3 regions of the Anaerotruncus sp. genome follow, and region 2 is predicted to be linked to each of the others. Evidence: a T-box and tRNA genes for the amino acid it is inferred to sense, from the RefSeq annotation. Region 2 holds a T-box; the other regions hold tRNA genes.
The links. A T-box is a leader RNA that pairs with one kind of tRNA and senses whether it is charged. The one in region 2 lies ahead of pheS (phenylalanine--tRNA ligase subunit alpha), so its partner is inferred to be a tRNA-Phe.
Positions count from the first base shown of each region.

Region 1: it has a tRNA-Phe gene. The T-box ahead of pheS (phenylalanine--tRNA ligase subunit alpha) is inferred to sense a tRNA for this amino acid. The anticodon was not compared.
Region 3: it has a tRNA-Phe gene. The T-box ahead of pheS (phenylalanine--tRNA ligase subunit alpha) is inferred to sense a tRNA for this amino acid. The anticodon was not compared.

Region 1 is NZ_DBMDHH010000036.1:1,527-8,049, reverse strand. It holds gene ACZO3G_RS10265 (zinc-ribbon domain-containing protein) at 1-699, opposite strand, end outside; gene ACZO3G_RS10260 (corrinoid protein) at 761-1,396, opposite strand; gene ACZO3G_RS10255 (M23 family metallopeptidase) at 1,685-2,467, shown strand; gene ACZO3G_RS10250 (hypothetical protein) at 2,548-2,904, opposite strand; gene ACZO3G_RS10245 (helix-turn-helix domain-containing protein) at 3,085-3,411, shown strand; gene ACZO3G_RS10240 (helix-turn-helix domain-containing protein) at 3,444-3,752, shown strand; tRNA gene ACZO3G_RS10235 (tRNA-Gly) at 4,001-4,076, opposite strand; tRNA gene ACZO3G_RS10230 (tRNA-Phe) at 4,080-4,155, opposite strand; tRNA gene ACZO3G_RS10225 (tRNA-Asp) at 4,185-4,261, opposite strand; tRNA gene ACZO3G_RS10220 (tRNA-Val) at 4,267-4,342, opposite strand; gene ACZO3G_RS10215 (hypothetical protein) at 4,489-4,665, shown strand; gene ACZO3G_RS10210 (ComEA family DNA-binding protein) at 4,720-5,073, opposite strand; gene trhA (PAQR family membrane homeostasis protein TrhA) at 5,187-5,840, opposite strand; gene ACZO3G_RS10200 (DUF1836 domain-containing protein) at 5,991-6,521, shown strand.
Region 2 is NZ_DBMDHH010000003.1:4,647-11,169, reverse strand. It holds gene ACZO3G_RS01520 (RING finger protein) at 165-1,205, shown strand; gene ACZO3G_RS01515 (PH domain-containing protein) at 1,328-1,738, shown strand; T-box leader at 1,802-2,043, shown strand; gene pheS (phenylalanine--tRNA ligase subunit alpha) at 2,095-3,114, shown strand; gene pheT (phenylalanine--tRNA ligase subunit beta) at 3,131-5,512, shown strand; gene ACZO3G_RS01500 (hypothetical protein) at 5,561-6,070, opposite strand; gene ACZO3G_RS01495 (IreB family regulatory phosphoprotein) at 6,231-6,476, shown strand.
Region 3 is NZ_DBMDHH010000055.1:6,445-12,967, reverse strand. It holds gene ACZO3G_RS12340 (phenylpyruvate tautomerase MIF-related protein) at 1-156, shown strand, start outside; gene ACZO3G_RS12335 (DUF1294 domain-containing protein) at 269-538, shown strand; gene ACZO3G_RS12330 (6-phosphofructokinase) at 571-1,644, shown strand; tRNA gene ACZO3G_RS12325 (tRNA-Asp) at 1,793-1,869, shown strand; tRNA gene ACZO3G_RS12320 (tRNA-Phe) at 1,874-1,949, shown strand; tRNA gene ACZO3G_RS12315 (tRNA-Gly) at 1,953-2,028, shown strand; tRNA gene ACZO3G_RS12310 (tRNA-Cys) at 2,093-2,167, shown strand; gene ACZO3G_RS12305 (creatininase) at 2,321-3,079, opposite strand; gene codA (cytosine deaminase) at 3,279-4,613, shown strand; gene ACZO3G_RS12295 (PucR family transcriptional regulator) at 4,545-5,735, opposite strand; gene ACZO3G_RS12290 (ADP-ribosylglycohydrolase family protein) at 5,875-6,523, shown strand, end outside.

The DNA.
Region 1 (6,523 bases), on a different contig from region 2:
GCTTCCGGTGCTGATGACGTTCGCGCCGTCGTCAAAGCCGGGCTCGCTCTCGTCGTCCGCCTGCCAGTCGCTCTCGTCGTCCGGCCACCAGTCGCCGTCTATCGGGGAAGCCTCGGAGACGGGCGCAATGGCGGCGTCCACGGAGGAATGGGAGTCCGCCGCGAAGCTGAAGATGAAGACGGCGAGGATGGGGAGCACGAACACCACGACGATCACCACGATCGCCGCAATGAGGCAGCCGCGGTTGGCGGGCTTGGGGTCCGCGCCGCCGAGCGCGCCGGCCGGCTTGCCGGTATAGGTGGAGCGGGACGGGCGCTCCTGCGAGCGGTAGCCGGGCTCCTCGCCGCGGAAATAGTTCGCCCGGTCGCGCTCGAAGACGCTCTGGTCGAATTCGTCCGAAATGTCGTAGCGGTCCCTGTTCGGCGGTTCCGCGTCCCGCCGCTCGCGCTCCTCCTCGATTTCGCGGTTGCGCCGCCGGATGGTGCACATCGCGCACAGGTCGGAAATCGTGCTGCTGGGAAGCTCCTTCCCGCATTCGGAGCAGCGCTTTTTCGGCGCGCCCGGTCGGACGCAGGGCGCTTCCTCCTCATCGCCGCAGGGCTCCCCGGCCTCCTGCGGCTCCTCCTCGACACACTCGCCGCAGTAGGAGCAAAAAACGCTGTCGTCCCGGATTTCCCTTCCGCATTTGCTGCAAAACATGGCTTTCCTCCGTATGGGCGCGTGGCGCCCCAATCATGTTGGTGGGCTTCCTCGCTTACGCTCAGGAACAGAACCCGAGCGCGACCTCCGCGCAGGTGGCGGCGTCGGGGGTATAGCTGTCCGCGCCGATCTCGTCGCAGAACGCCTGGGTGACCGGCGCGCCGCCGATCATCACCTTGACCCCGCCGAGTGCGGGCGTGCCGTTGCGGAGCGCGACGACGGCGCGCATCTCGTTCATCGTGGTGGTGAGCAGGGCGGAACAGGCGATGATGTCCGCGCCGTTTTGCTCGGCGGCGGATATGTACTTGGCGGCGGGCACGTCGACCCCCAGGTCGATGACCCGCAGGCCCTTCCCCTCGAGCATCATTTTGACGAGGTTCTTGCCGATGTCGTGCCGGTCGCCCTTGACGGTGCCGAGCACGACGGTGCCGCGCACCTCGCCGCCGCTTTCCGCGAGCAGGGGCTTGAGCAGCTCAAGTCCCGCGTTCATCGCGCGCGCGGCGATCATGACCTCGGGGATATAGACCTTGTTCGCCTTGAATTTCTCCCCGATGCCCCCCATGCCCGCAAGCAGGCCGCCGTTCAGGATTTCCCCGGCGGAAAGGCCCTCCGCGATCGCGCGGGAAACCGTTTCCTTGACGGCGGGCGCGCGCCCCTGCTGCAGGAGCCGGCTGATTTCATCCAAAAGCTGGGACAACCGATTTTCCCCCCTCAAATGCCAAAAACAGGCGCGGATTCCGATTTTCCGCTACAGCAATCATACCCTACTTTGGCGCTGATTTCAAGCGGGTGGGCGCAAACGGGCGCCCGGAGATTCTGGATGGCCGGGGGACCGGGGATTTCCTCCCCGGGAAGAAGCAGGGAGGGGGAGGGGACAGGGCTTTCCAATATCGTAAACCTTGTGTAAACGATGCCCGGTGTTCACAGACAGTTCATAAACGCCCGGTATCCTGAGTGCGTATCGATTCAGGGAGGAGGCACACCCATGCAGTTTTCTGCGGACAACTCCGGACAATCGACATCGCGGAAGCGGACAAAAAATACCCCCATCAGGAAGCTGACGGCGCGCGCCCTCGCGGTGACGCTTGCGTTCTTCTGCGCGGTGAACATTCTGGCGCTTCAGCCGCCCGCGCGCACCACGCGCACCGTCGTCACCACGGAAAAAATCCCCTACAGCGTCGCCTACCAGGACGAACCCGCCCGCTACCGGGGCTATACCGAGGTCGTCTCGGCTGGGATTGCGGGCGAGCGGGAGATCCGTTCACAGGTCGTCTTCGAGGGCGACCGGCCGGTCAAGGTGCTGTCGGTCCAGTCGACCGACACCGCCCGCCCCGTCGACCAGGTGGTCAAGAGGGGCACCCGGGTGCTGCGAAGCGAAACCGCCGACGGCAGCCGCTGGGTGTCCTCCTTCATCCGCCCGCTCAAGACCGGGTGGCTGTCGGCAGATTTTTACGACTATCCCCACCACAACGGCATCGACCTCGCCGCCCCGCACGGCACGCCCGTCTACGCGGCGGCGCAGGGGCGCGTCGTGCTCGCGGGCTGGTACGGGGAGTACGGCAAGTGCGTCATCATCGAGCACGCCGACGGCTCCCGCACCCTCTACGGGCACAACAGCTCGCTCGACGTATCGGTCGGGCAGGAGGTCAAGCAGGGGGAGAAGATCGCCAACGTCGGCTCGACGGGCAACTCCACCGGCAACCATCTGCATTTTGAAATCCGCATCGGGTCGAGCTTTTTGGACCCGCTGGTCTACATCGACAAATAGCGCGGGAAAAGCCCCGGGACGCTTCGGAGGAAGCGCCCCGGGGCTTTTCGCGTGGCCGGCGGCCGCACTTTTGGATTCGGCTATGACGCCTGCGCGTTTTTCGTGATGAGATCCATATGATCTTTGATGCAGAGCGAAAGGTCCTCAAAAAAAGCGCGCGCATCACTGTCGTTCCCAAGAAAGGGAATCATCAGGCTGGCGATCACATGGTGGACCGTTTTTTGCATTTGCTCCTCCGTCTGATTGACTACCATGATCACGAATTCCTCGCACAATACGTTTGCGGCAAGTTCGGGAGTATCAATGACAAAATCCAATGCCATACGGTCAACCACTTCGCCGATCGAAAGCCCGGTGTTTTCGCAGTGCTTTAACAGGGCCTCTTTTGTTTTGGTCATGATGGTTGCTTCAATGGTCGTCAGTACCTTGTCAGGCATTGCGCTTCCTCCTCGTCATGCGTTTTGGCGAAGCTGCCAATTTCCCAGTCCTATGTTAGCACAAATGTTTATCGAGCACAACCCCTATTTAGGGACATTTCTATTAATAGATCATTTTGTTGGCTTTGTATAGTTGGTATGCTATTTGTAGAAGATATCCCTAGATAGGTGGTGGTGCCCGTGAACTGTAAAAGCATGGGAAAGAAGCTTAAGTCATATAGAGCGAAATGTGGTTGGAGCCTGAAAGAGTGTTCAGAAAGGATAGGCATCAGCACAAGGTATCTGGCCGATATTGAACGTGGCGATAAAGTGCCAAAGCTAGAAACGTTCCTGCTGATCCTGAACACTTTGAATGCTTCTGCCGACGATGTCCTTCAAGATAGTTTGGTCGTTGGCTATGAAGCCAAGAGTAACGACATGATTAGGAAGTTGAATGCTCTTGATGTTACCAAGAGAAAGCAAGCGTTGGATATTTTCGATAGTGTCATATCTTCGCTGAAAGAATAAAAGCCTTATAACGTAGCAAGAGGGTGGGGATCATGATAGATATACTCAAAGAAATTACGAAACTCCGCTTGGCTCGGAACTGGACTGAGTATGATTTATCAAAACATTCCGGACTGTCTCAGTCAACGATATCCACCTGGTACCGCAAGGGACAAACGCCAACAATACAAACGCTGGATAAGGTGTGCAAAGGATTTGGAATTACCTTATCACAATTTTTCTCAGAAGGGGATGACCCCATTTCGCTTACGCCAGAGCAGGGAGAAATGCTTGATAATTGGTCGGCGCTAAATCCAAAGCAGCAACAGATCATTATGGACTTGCTTAGAAATATGTTTTGACAACAATTGATGTCGAATACCCCCCTTTTTTTGTATAGTTGGTAAATAGCCGCTCCAAATAAAAAAGAACGCTTCAAAATGAAGCGTTCTTTTTGGAGCGGGTTACGAGGCTCGAACCCGCAACCCCACCCCGCGAAAGCGCGCTTTCGCGGGGACCCCGGGACCTCCGGATTTAAAATGTCGGTGGAGGCAGCGGGTTCGTTCTCGCGAAAAAAGAAAAAGAACGCTTCAAAATGAAGCGTTCTTTTTGGAGCGGGTTACGAGGCTCGAACTCGCTACCTCCACCTTGGCAAGGTGGCGCTCTGCCAAATGAGCTAAACCCGCGCTTGGTGCCTTCGGTCGGAATCGAACCAACGACACGAGGATTTTCAGTCCTCTGCTCTACCAACTGAGCTACAAAGGCATATTTGGCAAAGCGGAAAGGGAGAAAAATGGCGACCCGGATGGGGCTCGAACCCACGACCTCTAGCGTGACAGGCTAGCGTTCTAACCAACTGAACTACCGGGCCACAACTGGTGGGAACTACAGGGCTCGAACCTGTGACCCTCTGCTTGTAAGGCAGATGCTCTCCCAGCTGAGCTAAGCTCCCACATTTGCCTTTGGCGACTGAACGTCCAACAAGCGACGTAAATTATTATACATTGCCTGTCCCGGAATGTCAACCGCTTTTTTCAAAAAAGCGCTCCCGCATAATCCTGGCCGCCCTGCAAAAACTATCGGCAGGAGGTGAGCGCCATGCTCGAAAAAAACCGGCTGATCCATCCCGAACGGAAACGGTCCCGGACCCGGCACGACCATTTCGCACAGGTCGACCCGAACGCGGAAATCACCAGCGCGTTCATCAACCAGGCGGTATCCCAGGCGGAGGGCGCTCCCGAGCCGCCCGCGCCGGAGAACCCGAACCGGAACTAAACGAAACGGACGCGGCATCTGCCGCGCCCGTTTTTTATCAGGGTGAACTTCGGCTCAGTCGAACGCCAGGTAGGGGGAAATCTGCTCGAGCGTCTTCTCGCCGATGCCGCTGATCTCCAGAAGCTGTTCGGGGGAGTCGAGCGTACCGTAGTCGCGGATGTAGGCGCGGATCGCTCCGGCCTTTTCCGGCCCGATGCCGGGGAGCTGCGTCAGCTCCTCCTCGGTGGCCCGGTTGATGTGGACGACCACCCCATCCAGCTCGGGGTAGGGGTTTAAAACGGGCGCGGGGGAAAAGGCGATGCTGGCGGGGACCCGGGGCGGCGCGGTGGCGACGTTATAGCAGATGAGCGCGGCCGCGAGAAGTCCCGCGGCGGCCCAGATGAGGCCCGTGCCCGACCGCTGTTTCATGCCGCCGCCCCCTTTCGCTCCCATGGGGAAATGATACCATCCCGCCGCAGGAAACGCAAGCCTCCCGCCGCAAAATACGCGGCGGGAGGCTTGTGTTCAGAAAACGACGGGGTTCAGACGATGTACAGCAGGACCATCAGGTAGTGACAGACGCTGCCGGCAATGACGAAGAGGTGGAAAATCTCATGGAACCCGAACCGTTCGGAGAGGTTGGGGCGCTTGACCATGTAGATGACGCCGCCCACGGTATAGGCGAGCCCGCCCACCACGAGCAGCACGATCCCCGGCAGGGGCAGCGCGCCCACCGCGGGCAGGTCGACGGCGATCGCCCAGCCCATCAGGATGTAGAGGGTGGTGCTCAGCCACCGGGGCGCGCCCAGCCAGAACATCTTCATCAGGATGCCCGCGGCGGCGACCGCCCACATGGCGGCGGTGAAGACGAGGTTGTTCGGGCGGGGGAGCAGGGTGAGCAGCAGCGGCGTGTAGGTCCCGGCGATGAGCACGTAGATCATCGCGTGGTCGAGCTTGCGCAGCGCGGTCTGGATTTTGGCTGCGGCGTTGGTGAAATGGTAGATGCTGCTCGCGCAGTAGAGCGCGATGAGCGACAGGCAGAAGAGAATGCAGGAGACGGCGGTGACCGCCGTGACCCCCGGCGTCACCGCGAGATGCACCCCCATCACGACCAGGCCGATCACGGACAGCCACGCCCCGATGAAATGGGTGTAGCTGCTGATGGGGTCGCGCGCTTTCAGGAAGATCCGCGGCATAGTGGCACCTCACAACAATATAATGTAGTTTTAATAACTATATGATACTATTATAATATCACATATCGAAGAAAAAGCAACTGCATCTTGAAAAAGTTCACAAAATCATGTAGAATTGGGGACAGGGAATTCCGGCCGGGAGGGAAGACGATGAAAACCTTTGATGAAATCCTGTCCGCCGCCTTTGCGGACGCCGATCTCTCCGCCGCCGACGTGCCGCGCATCGACCTCTATATGGACCAGATCCTGACGCTGGTGGACGAGGGCCTCGCGGGCAACAAGCGGTCGGCGGAGGATAAGCTGCTGACCAAGACGATGGTCAACAACTATTCCAAGGAGCATCTTATTATGCCCGTCAAGGGCAAAAAGTATTCCCGTGAGCAGGTGATGCAGCTGCTCTGCATCCTCACCCTCAAGCAGCAGCTCGCGCTCTCCGACATCAAAAGGCTGGTGGCGGGGGAGGGGGCGCCGGGCGGCTTCGAGCGGGCCTACGGGGACGCGCTCGCGCTCAAAAACCGCCTGCGCCCGAAGCTCGAGGCGCTGCTGCGGGAGGAGCTTTCGGACGCGTCGGGCCTGGAGAGCCGGGAGCGGGCGCTCGCGCTCGCCCTCGCGCTGGCGGGAGCGGCGACCGAGCTGCGGCGGGTGTGCGAGGGCGTCGTGGAAAACGCCCCGGAGGGATAGCG
Region 2 (6,523 bases):
AGTATTTTTTCCCGGGAAAGTAAAGCGGTTCCGGCGCAAAACCCCGTGGAAAAGCCGTTCGCACGAAAAGTTCACAATTACGCTCTTGAATTTTCAGGGGATTGTCTGTATCATGGGTATTCAGAAAGCACTATTTATGGATTTATGATTCAGGGGTTGATTTTTTGGCGAACTATACGGGCGTAAAGTGCCCCGTCTGCAACAAACGCTTTACGGAGGACGACGACATCGTCGTGTGCCCGGTCTGCGGCGCGCCCCACCATCGGACGTGCTACCAGCAGCTCGGGCACTGCGCGCTGAACGACCTGCATATCAAGGGACATGCCTGGGAGCCGCCGCACGAGCAGCAGACCCCCGGGCAGGCCCCCGGCGGCTCCGCGGGCGGGACCGCCTGCCCGGCGTGCGGCGCCGGCAATCCCTCCACCGGCCTTTTCTGCCAGGTGTGCGGCGCGCCGCTGCACCGCGGCACCCAGGGCCAGCCCCAGCCCCAGCAGGGACAGCCCTTCTCCCCCTTCGGCGGACAGCCCTATGCCGCCGCGCCGCCCGCGCAGAATCCTTACAGCGCGGCCTTCGGCGGGCTCAACCCCTCGGAGGAGATCGACGGGGTGTCGGCGCGGGATCTCGCGCTCTATGTCGGGGAGAACTCCGGCTACTTCCTCCCCCGCTTTAAACAGATTTCCCAGGGGAAGCCCGTTTCTTTCAACTTCTGCGCGCTTTTCTTCAACTTTTTCTACTTTTTCTACCGCAAGATGTATTCGGTGGGGCTCATCCTGCTGGGCATCACCCTGCTCGCGCAGATCCCCACCCTCTTCGTCATGCCCGAGGCGGTCCATTTCGCCCTCGACCACATGAACGACATCTACGCCGGGGCGAGCATGTTTGAGTTCATCAGCGAGTTCCAGCCCACCCAGCACCTGTGGGCCTACGCCGCGATGGAGTACATGCGCTATTTCCTGCTCGCCGTGGGCGTCGTCTTCTCCCTCTTCGCCAACCGCTTCTACCTGCGGCACGCGGTCAAAAAGGTCACCCGCGTCCGTGAGGGAATGCTCGCGGCGCAGGGCACGCTCGATGACCGCCGCTACACCGAGACGATCGCCCGCGCGGGGCGCACCAACCGCGCCATCGTCGTCATCGCCGCCGTGGGCTGCGTGGTGGCCTATTTCGCCGTCTATATCCTGATGGTGATGGCGATCATGGTCTCCTGAACCGATCGACCCGAGGGGGAGCGGCAAAGCCGCTCCCCCCTTTTTGCCCTTCTTGCGTTTTTCGCGGCGGGGTGTTATGATGGACCCATCGGGCGCGCTGCGCGAAAGAAAGGAGCCCTGTCATGGCCGCTGAACGAATCTCCGAACCCGCCGTGGTCTGGAAGGACCGCAAACGCATCTGCGGACTGCCGATCACCTTTACGAAATATTCGATGTCGGAGGACCGGCTCTTTCTCGAGACTGGACTTTTGAACACCCGGCAGGAGGAGGTCATCCTCTACCGTGTGCGGGACATCAGCCTCACCATCAGCCTGTGGCAGCGGATCTTCCGGGTTGGGTCGGTGCTCGTGCAGTCGTCGGACAAGTCGCTGCCCAGGCTGCTGCTCAAGAACATCCGCGAGCCCCGCGGGGTCAAGGAGCTCATCCACAAGCAGGTGGAGGAGATGAAGCTCGCCCGCCGCCTGCGGGTCGGCGAAATCCTCGACAACGACGAGTGCGGCTGCGAGGACGGTGAGGACGGGATGCTCCTGTGAGGAGAAAAATCTCAAAAAGCCCTTGCAAATCCGGAGCAATCATGCTAAGATGATGGTTAATCGAATAACGCTGAGATCGGGAGAGTAGCGCATCCGCGCCGCAACAGAGAGGTCCGCCGCCGGCTGAAAACGGACCGCGGGAAGCGTCTGCGTGAAGTTCACCCGTGAGCGGCGCCGCTCAACCCCCCCCGGGGCGGTAGGCGGCGACGGTTCGCCCCGTTAAAAAGCGCAGAAGTGTCCAATACTCTTTGTATTGGGAATTTGGGTGGTACCACGGACTGGCGTCACGGCCGTTCGTCCCTTTGCGGACGGACGGCCTTTTTATTTTGCAGTATCACAGGGAAGGATGAAATACAATGTTAAACGCGCTGCAACAGATCAGACAGCAGGCGGCCGATGCGCTGGCGCAGGCCGGCGACCTCAAGGCGCTCGACGACCTGCGGGTCAAATACCTCGGCAAGAAGGGGGAGCTCACCGTCATCCTCAAGCAGATGGGCAAGCTCTCGGCCGAGGAGCGCCCGAAGGTCGGGCAGCTCGCCAACGAGGTGCGTTCGGGCATCGAGGCGCTCGTCGAGGAGCGCACCGCCGCGGTCAAGGCGGCCCTGCTCGACCAGAAGCTCGCGCTCGAAAAGCTCGACGTGACGATGCCCGGCAGGGCCGCGCCGCTCGGCAAGCTCCACCCGCTGACCAAGGTGCTCGAAGAGGTCAAGGAGATCTTCCTCGGCATGGGCTTCTCGGTGGCCGAAGGCCCGGAGGTCGAGACCGACTACTACAACTTCGAGGCGCTCAACATTCCGAAGGACCACCCGGCGCGCGACACGCAGGACACCTTCTACATCAGCGACAACGTCCTGCTGCGCACCCAGACCTCCCCGGTGCAGGTGCGCACGATGGAAAAGCAGAAGCCCCCCATCCGCGTCATCGCGCCCGGACGGGTCTACCGCTCCGACGCGGTGGACGCGACCCACTCCCCCCTCTTCCACCAGATCGAGGGGCTCGTGGTCGACCGCGGCGTTACGATGGCCGACCTCAAGGGCACGCTGGAGATGTTCGCAAAGCGGCTCTACGGCGAGGAGGCGGTCGTGCGCTTCCGCCCCCACCACTTCCCCTTCACGGAGCCGTCCGCGGAGATGGATTTCCAGTGCTTCGCCTGCCACGGCGAGGGCTGCCGCCTCTGCAAGGGCGAGGGCTGGATCGAGATCCTCGGCTGCGGCATGGTGCATCCCAAAGTGCTCTCCATCTGCAACATCGACCCCGAGGAATACAGCGGCTTCGCGTTCGGCATGGGGCTTGAGCGGATCGTCATGCGCCGCTACGGCATCGACGACCTGCGCCTCTTCTACGAGAACGACCTGCGGTTCCTCAACCAATTCTAAGGGAGGGTAACTTATCATGAATCTGTCCATGAAATGGCTGGCCGACTATGTCGACGTCGGCAATATCACGCCCCACGAGTTTTCCGAAGCGATGACCATGTCCGGTTCCAAGGTCGAGGGCTGGGAGCGCGAGGGCGCGGAGATCAAAAACGTCGTGGTCGGCCGGGTCGACGAGATCGTCCGCCACCCCGACAGCGACCACATGTTTGTCACGCAGGTGGACGTGGGCGCGGGAGCCCCCGTGCAGATCGTCACCGGCGCGCAGAACGTCCGGCAGGGCGACTACGTGCCCACCGCCCTGCACGACTCCTGGCTGCCGGGCGGTGTCCACATTAAAAAGGGCAAGCTGCGCGGCGTCGAGTCCTGCGGGATGCTCTGCTCCCTTTCCGAGCTGGGCCTCACAACCCACGACTTCCCCTACGCGGTCGAGGACGGCATCTTCATCCTGGAGGAACCGGACATAAAGCCGGGGCAGGACATCCAGTCGGCGATCGGGCTCGACGACGTGTGCGTCGAATTCGAGATCACCTCCAACCGCCCCGACTGCCTCTCGGTCACCGGGCTCGCGCGCGAGGCGGCCGTCACCTTCGGAAAGCCTCTCGACCTCAAGGCGCCCGCGGTCAAAGCGACCGTCGACGACATCAAAAACCACCTCTCGATCGAGGTGCTCGCCCCCGCCCTCTGCCCCCGCTACACGGCGCGGATGGTCAAGAACATCAAGATCGCTCCCTCCCCCCGCTGGATGCGGGAGCGGCTGCGCGCCTCGGGCGTGCGCCCCATCAACAACATCGTCGACATCACCAACTACGTCATGCTCGAATACGGCCAGCCGATGCACGCGTTCGACTACAAGTATGTCGAGGGCGGCAAGATCGTCGTCCGCAACGCCAAGCCGGGCGAGACGATCATGACCCTCGACGGGGTCGACCGCGTCCTCTCCCCCGAGATGCTCGTCATCGCGGACGCGAAGAAGCCCTCCGCCGTCGCGGGCGTCATGGGCGGCGAATACAGCGGCATCATGGACGACACCAACATGATCGTCTTCGAGTCGGCCTGCTTCAACGGCCCGTCGGTGCGCACCACCGCCAAAAAGCTCGGCATGCGCACCGAGGCGTCCGGCCGCTTTGAAAAGCAGCTCGACCCCGCCACCACCATCCCGGCGGTCGAACGCGCCTGCGAGCTCGTCGAGCTGCTCGGCGCGGGCGAGGTCGTCGGCGGCATGATCGACGTGGACAATTCCGACCACGCCGAGCGCCGCATCAAGCTGGAGCCCGACTGGATCAACAGCTTCCTCGGCATCGAGGTGCCGGTCGAGGAGATGCACCGCATCCTCACCCGCCTCGAATGCAGGATCGACGGCGAATTCGTCATCCCGCCCACCTTCCGCGCCGACCTCGCGCACAAGGCCGACCTCGCTGAGGAGGTCGCGCGGTTCTACGGCTACGACAAGATCCCCGTCACCGCCATCCGCGGCACCGCCAACGGCCGCTACACCCCCATCCAGAAGTTCGAGCAGCTTCTCGGCCGCACCCTGCTCGCACAGGGGCTTTACGAGGTCGCGACCTACTCCTTCATCAGCCCCAAATACTACGACAAGATCGGGCTTCCGGCGGACAGCGATTACCGCAAATGCGTCGTCATCCAGAACCCGCTCGGCGAGGACACCAGCGTCATGCGCACCACGACCGTCCCCTCGATGCTCGAGGTGCTCTCCCGCAACTACAACAACCGCAACAAAGCCGCCGCCCTCTATGAGATCGGCAACGTCTACCTCCCCGTCGAGGGACGCGAGCTGCCCGACGAGCGCGCCTGCGTCACGATCGGCGCCTACGGCGAGGGACACGACTTCTTCACCCTCAAAGGCGTCGTCGAAACGCTGCTCTCCGCGGCGGGCGTCGAGGGCGCGGAATATGCCGCCGTCTCCGACGATCCCACCTACCATCCCGGCCGCTGCGCCGTAATCACCGTGAACGGCCAAAAGCTCGGCATGATCGGCGAGGTGCACCCGGCAATCTGTCAGAATTACCAGATCGGCGCGCGCGCCTATGTCGCCTGCCTCGACGAGGCGGTGCTGTTTGAAAACGTCGCGCCCGAGCGCGGCTACAAGCCGCTGCCCCGCTTCCCCGCCGCGACCCGCGACCTCGCGCTCATCTGCGACGACGAGCTGCCCGTCGCCGCGCTCGAAAAGGCGATCCGCGAGGCGGTCGGCAAGGTGCTCGAGGAGGTCAGCCTCTTCGACGTCTACCGCGGCGCGCAGGTCGCCGAGGGCAAAAAGAGCGTCGCCTATTCCCTCACGATGCGCGCCGACGACCGCACCCTCACCGACGAGGAGGCCGACGCCGCCATCAAGCGGGTGCTCAAATCGCTCGCAAACCTCGGCGTCGAAATCCGCAGCTGAATCCAAGCATCAAAAAAGCCCCGGTTTTACCGGGGCTTTTTTTGATTGCTATCGCGCGAGTGCCGCAAACAGCAGAACGAAAATAAAAAGGGAAACTCCGCCCGTATATGCCGTATGCCGCTTCATACTCGCCAGTACCGCCTCATCTGCGGAAATAATCAGGTCGGGGTACTGATCCCAATAGATCACGTCGATGACATTCCCAATCTGCCCCAGCGAGTCGGAATACCTCCCGAACAGCTTCAATTCCCGACGCACCCCGCCGAGATAAAAGCAGACCTCATATTGATGACTGGAAAACCCGTGCAGCAGTGGATAACCATTATAAACCTCATCACAGGCGCCAATGGTAGCCTGTCCCCGGACGCCGTTTTTGAAGATCTTTTCATAGACCTCCATATCCGTTTTTGTTTCAGCTATAAGAAATCCATAGCACGCAAGGCCAAACAGCAGATACAACGGTTTCAGGGCTCCGTTGTGCGGAAAAATGATTAAGAGCGCCATATACACCGCCGCAAAAGCAATCAGTACATATGCCCATTTCTTGTGCCACCTCATTTCGCCGCCTCCTTACGCGAATATTATAGCATCTTTTCTGAAAAAACGCAGCGGTATATTTGCGCGGGTAAAGTCATACAATATGAGAAATATACAGTTTACGCCTTGCCATAAGGCGAAAATTGTTGTAAAATGGTCAGTAAGAGGGAGGGGTGATGTCATGCACGAGCCGACGATATCCTTTTCGATCCATGAGGATAAGGAACAGCAGATGAAGGAGATCCTGACGGAGGTCTATGACGCGCTCCGCCAGAAGGGCTATAACCCGATCAACCAGATTGTGGGATACATCCTGTCGGAGGACCCGACTTATATCACGACCCACAACAACGCCCGCAGCCTCATCCGGAAAATCGACCGCGACGAGCTGCTCCAGATGCTGGTCAAAAGCTACCTGAACGATTAGAACATTACGGACGCCCCCGCCCGCAGGACGGGGGCGTTGACATCCCG
Region 3 (6,523 bases), on a different contig from region 2:
GTCAAGGTGTACGGCAAGGCGCCCGCGTCCGCCTTTGACAGGCTGACCGGGGAGATCACCGGCATCCTGCGCGACGAACTGGATATCGCGCCCGACCACATCTACGTCAAATATGAGGAGGTGGCCAACTGGGGCTGGAACGGCGCGAATTTTTGAGCCGTAAAAGGGGCGGGGAGCGTGCTCCCCGCCCTTCTGCCGCGCGCCTTTCCATCGGCGGAAAGATGTGGTATACTGATTTTGCGAAGATTCCGAATGAAAGGATGAGCGGATGGGAACCGTCTTGATGTGGGCGCTTTTCGCGGTCAACGCGGCGGGACTGGCGGCCTGCGGGCTCGACAAGTGGAAGGCGAAGCGCGGCGCGTGGCGCATCCCCGAGAAAACGCTCTTCTTCTTCGCCGTGATCGGCGGGGGATGGGGCGTGTGGGCCGGTATGTATCTCTTCCGGCACAAGACGCGCCGCTGGTATTTTGTGGTTGGAATCCCGGCGATCACGCTGGCGGAATACGGGCTGCTCGTGTGGGCGCTGCTGGTTCGGTAATCGGACGGGTTTTGCGTAAGGAGGAAAAGGAAATGGCAAAAAGAGTGGGAATTTTAACGGCGGGCGGTGACTGTCCGGGACTGAACGCGACCATCCGCGGGGTGGCCAAGGCGCTCTACCAGAAGATGCCGGACGTGGAGATCGTCGGCGTGGTCGACGGCTTCAAGGGGCTGATCAAGGGCGAGTACCATGAGATGAAGCAGTCGGATTTTTCCGGCATCCTGACGCGCGGCGGCACCATCCTCGGCACGGCGCGCACCCCCTATAAAAACATGAAGATCGTCGAGAACGACGTGGACAAGGTCGCCGAGATGAAGGGCAACTACAAAAAGATGAAGCTCGACTGCCTCTTCGTTCTGGGCGGCAACGGCACCCACAAGACGGCCAATCTCCTCTCCGAGGAGGGGCTCAACATCATCGGCCTGCCCAAGACGATCGACAACGACATCTGGGGCACCGACGTGACGTTTGGATTCCATACCGCCGTGGGGATCGGCACCGAGGTGGTCGACCGCATCCACACCACCGCGAGCAGCCACAAACGGGTGATGGTCATTGAGATCATGGGCAACAAGGCGGGCTGGCTCACCCTCTACACCGGCGTGGCGGGCGGCGCGGACGTCATCCTCATCCCCGAGATCCCCTACGACATCAAAAAGGTCGTCAAGGCGATCGAGCGGCGGGCGGCGTCCGGCCGGGGATTCTCGATCGTGGTGGTCGCGGAGGGCGCGTTCGACGCCGAAGAGGCCAAAATGAAAAAGAAGGAGCGCGCCGAAAAACGCGCCGCCGAGGGGATCACGACGGCGACGGCGCGCATCGTGCGGCAGATCGAGGAGAGCTCGGGCTCCGAGACGCGCATGGTCGTGCCGGGGCACTTCATCCGCGGCGGCGAGCCGTCCGCCTACGACCGGGTGCTCGCCTCCCAGTTCGGCGTTTACGGCGCGGAGCTCTTCAGCCGCGGCATCTTCGGCGTGACCGTCGCCCAGCAGAACAACGAGATCGTCCACAACCGCCTGTCCGACGTCGCCGGAAAGACGAAATTCGTCCCGGTCAACGACCAGATGATTTTTACAGCGCGCAGTTTGGGTATTTCCTTCGGCGATTAGGGAATACCATAGGCGGGAGGATTTCCTCCCGCCCGCGTCTGGTTTTTTCCTCCGTTCTTTTTTCAAGATTCTTCCCCGAATCCTATTGACAAAAACGGTGGGAACGATTATAATAAATATCGCGCTGTTCGACAAGACCGGCGCAGATGGCCCGGTAGTTCAGTTGGTTAGAACGCTAGCCTGTCACGCTAGAGGTCGTGGGTTCGAGCCCCATCCGGGTCGCCAGTTTGCCTTTGTAGCTCAGTTGGTAGAGCAGAGGACTGAAAATCCTCGTGTCGTTGGTTCGATTCCGACCGAAGGCACCAAACGCGGGTTTAGCTCATTTGGCAGAGCGCCACCTTGCCAAGGTGGAGGTAGCGAGTTCGAGCCTCGTAACCCGCTCCAACAAAAAGAGGTCGGGAATGGAAACTTCGCGCCTCTTTTTTCATATACTGCGGTATATGATAGCGGCGCCGTAGCCAAGCGGTAAGGCAGAGGTCTGCAAAACCTTCATTCACCGGTCCGATTCCGGTCGGCGCCTCCAAAGGACAAAACCCCCGCTGCGAAAGCAGCGGGGGTTTTTGCGCATCCGCGGCGTGGAAAGCAAAAAATCTGCAAAACCAACATTTACCGGTCCGATTCCGGTCGGCGCAAAAACAGGGCGGCGGGTCCATACGGACCCGCCGCCCTGTTTTTGTCAGCCTGGGAAGGCCGTACCGACGATCTCGACGAGGCGTGGGAGAACCGCCTCGACGATCAGCCGCCCCTTTTCCGCCGAGGAGGAACGCGCGGTCGCGAGGACCCCGGTGGAGGGAATGGCGTCTTTATCGATGGGGTATTTGAAGTAGGGGCAGGGCGCGGCGCCCTTTGAATCGACGATGAGCTCCTCCCGCACAAGCTCGGGCGCGAAGTAGAGCATGAGGGAGGTCTCGGTGATCGCCGCGTGCTCGAACGCCCAACCGGGGAAGGGCACCTCGTCGAAGAGGCGGCCGATCAGTTCCTCGGGCATGGGGTCCCACCAGTTGGAGAGCAGGAGGGTGACGCGGTCCCCATAACGGGCGCTGCACAGGTCCATCGCCTCGATGAGGAAGGGGTCGTTTTCAAAGTGCGCGTTCATAATGAAGATTTTGGTGAAACCGTCCCGCACGAACTCGTCGAACAGGTCGGAGGCGAGCTGCTGGAGCGTCGCGCCGTTCAGGTCGATCGTGCCGGGAAAGAGGGGCCCGCCGCCGCTCAGGGGCTTCGATTTATAGCCGTAGGAGAGGGTGGGGGCGACCACGCCGCTGACCGCCTGGGCGAGCCGGCAGGCGAACTGCTCGGCGAGCACCGCGTCCACGCAGAGCGGCAGGTGCGGCCCGTGCTGTTCGGTCGCGCCGACCGGGAGGATGAGGACCCGGTCCTTTTTCGCCTCAAATTCCCGCCAGGTCATCCGTTCCATCTTGACTTCTTCAAACATACAGCGCCCTCCTTTTGGATGTTCATCACATAATCAAATGATAAGGGAAAAGGATTGTGGCTACAATGTACAAAAAGTCCGAAAGCTCGCCAAATGCTTGTACGCAGGGTACAATGACGAAGCCGTTTCGCTGTGCTATGCTTTTTAACAGAGAACACGGCGGCCACCGGCCCGCCTGGATCAAAGGGGATTTCGGGACATGAAGAGAACCTTATTTCTAAACGCGAAGCTCAAGGGCGCCGCCGGCGTCACCGACCTTTTGGTGGAGGACGGCGCCTTTTCGGAGATCGCTCCCGGCCTGGGCGCCCGGTATCCGGAGGCCGAGCGGGTGGACCTCGGCGGGAAGCTGACGCTTCCGCCCTATGTGGAACCGCACATCCATCTGGATTATGTATATACGGCGCGCGAACCCGGCGCGAAAAACCACAGCGGGACCCTCTTCGAGGGCATCCAGCGCTGGTCGGAGACAAAGGGCGGCATGTCCGGGGAGGAGATCAAGCGCCGCGCCCGCATCGCCCTGCGCAAGCAGATCCTGAGCGGCATCCAATACGTCCGCACCCATGTGGACGTGACCGACCCCAACCTCACCGGCCTGAAGGCGATGCTGGAGCTGCGCGAGGAGGTCTCCGACCTCGTCACCATGCAGATCATCGCCTTCCCGCAGGAGGGGATGTACTCCTTCCCGGGCGGCGACCGGCTCGTGGAGGAGGCGCTTAAAATGGGCGCCGACGTCGTCGGCGCGATCCCGCACTTTGAATTCACCCGCGAGTTCGGGCTGCGCTCGGTCAAAAGGGCGGTCGAGCTTGCGATCAAATACGGAAAGCTCGTGGACATCCACTGCGACGAGACGGACGACGAGCAGTCCCGCTTCCTCGAGGAGCTGGCCGCGCAGGCCTACCTCGGCGGCATCGGCGAACTGACCACCGCCAGCCACACCTGCGCGATGGCCTCCTACAACAACGCCTACACCGCCAAGCTCTTTAAGCTGCTCAAGCTCGCGAAGCTCAACTTCATCTCCTGCCCGACCGAGAACATGCATCTTCAGGGCCGGTGTGACAGCTACCCCAAGCGCCGCGGCGTGACCCGCGTGCCCGAGCTGCTCGCCGAGGGACTCAACGTCTGCTTCGCGCAGGATTCGATCTCCGACCCGTGGTATCCGCTCGGTTCGGGGAACCTCATGAACATCCTCGACGCCGGCCTGCACGCCTGCCAGCTCACGAGCATCGAGCAGATCTACGGCGCGCTCGACCTGATCACGGTGAACGGCGCGAAGACGCTGCACATCCAGGACGCCTACGGCATCGCGCCGGGCAGGGACGCCAACTTTATCGTGCTCAACGCCGCCGACGAGTTTGACGCGGTCTGCGAACGCGCGAGCGTCGCCTGCTCGGTGCGCGGGGGAGAATTCCTCTTCCGGCGGTTCGAGCAGGTCGAAACCGACCGGGGCTTTTTGCGGGAGGAGCCGCTATTTTTCGATGAATTCCGCGGCAAGGATGCTGTTGAAGAGTTCGTGCCGGACAAACGCATCGTCTAAATCCTTGGCAAGCAGCCCCTTGATCGTATTGAGGCGGTAGATGAGGGTGTTGCGGTGGATATAGAGCGCCTGGGAGGTCCGCAGCAGGTTGCAGTTGTTGTAGAGGTAGCTGCGCAGCGTGCCCACGAGGTCGGAGCCGTTCTTCTGGTCCGCCTCGAGCAGCGGCCCGAGGTTCTCCCGGGAGTACTTCCGGATCTCCTCGGGGTTCTCGATTTCAAAGAAGAGCCGGAAGATGCCGAGCTCGGAATAGTGCAGCACCTGTTCCCGGCTGATCCCCTTGGCCATCGTGGCCAGCGCCTTTTTGGCCTCCGAGTAGCTCGTCCGGATGGGGCAGCCCTTCTGGCACACCCGTCCGAAGCCCAGGCGCAGCGGCGCGTGGGGATAGCGCTTGGAGAGCACGCCGAACGTCTCGGTGAGGCATTTGTCGAGCGCGTCGGCGTCCCGTTCGGTCTTGCCGAGCGCGAGGCAGACGACCGTGTTGAGGTACCCCATCGCCAGGACGCTGCGCCCCTCCCCCTCGCCGCACGATTTGAGGGTGTGGGAGAGGTCGCTCTTGATGGTGTCCAGGGCGGCGGCCGCCGGGTCCCCGGCCTGGATCTCCGCCACCGCGATGAAGCGGAAGGCGCGCTGGGGGATCCCGAACAGCCCGGAAAGCTCCTCGAAGGTGCGGCTGTCGTCCGCGGAAAAGAGCAGCTGCTCCAGGAACCGCTGCCCCTTCTTCGCCTGCTCCTTGCGGTACATAATGTTTTCGGAGATCTCCTGCGTCACGTCGATCAGCTTGACGTCCCAGGGCATCTCGAAGAGCGGGAAGCAGGACGCGTCGGCCAGCTCGACCAGCGACGGGGGGATTTCGGGGATGTAGCGTTCCCCGGTGAGCATGACCATGCCGGCCAGCCCCTTGGAGACCGATTCACGCATGAGGGAGAGCAGGCTCTCCTCCCCGCAGTCGAGACCCGCGCCCGAAATGAAGATCAGCTCCCCGCCGTGCAGCCACTGGGAGATGGTCGAGGTGGTGCAGATGAACGGCCAGGAGATCTGCCGGTAGAGCCCCTTTTCACCGGCGACCAGCCGGATCTGCCTGAAGTGCCTGAGGCCCTTGAGGTCCGCGCAGGAGATGGACATGGGGCGTCCTCCTTCCAAAACAGTGCAGGCGGCAAACGCAAAAAAACCTGATCGTACCAGCCTGAAAGTATCAGGACCATTATAATACAAGCCCTATTTTTTGACCATGTCATAATTTTACAGATAGGAGTGTTACCGCATGAAACAAGCGTGGGAATGGGATTATGAAATGTTCAGCGGCGCGGTGCCGGTGAAGGACCGCACCGACCTCATCCAGTGGGACAACCTTTTGGAGGGCAAGTTCCTCGAGGAGGCGCGCCAGATGCTCGAGAGCGGCAAGGGCGCGTGGACCAAGCCCCTGCCCGAGTCGAAGGCGCCCTACTCCAAGATGCTCGGCGCGATCAGCAGCATGGCGAACATGGGCTACGACGTCACCGAGGCGGACAAGCTCATCCCGCTGGCGTTCGACGCAATCCGGGAGGACCGCCTCATCGACCTGCAGGTCCTCAACGCGCGGGTGTTCAAGGCGCTCGCCGAGGCCCCCAAGATCGCGGGGCACCCCTACTGGTCCTGCGTGGTCTACGAGAGCTTTGAGCAGTACCTGCAAAACGCGCAGCTCTGCGAATATCCCGATTACCGGCTTCCCGGCCGGGAGGAGCTCTTCGACCGGGTGCACGCGGGCTGGCTGGGCGAGATCATCGGCTCGGCGCTCGGCACGGCGGTGGAGGGCTTCAAATCCTCCCGGCTGTGGGAGGTGTTCGGGGAGATCGACGGCTACGTCAAGCCCCCCGAGACCCTCAACGACGACATCACCTTCGAGCTCGCGCTGCTCGAGGCGTTCCGTGAAA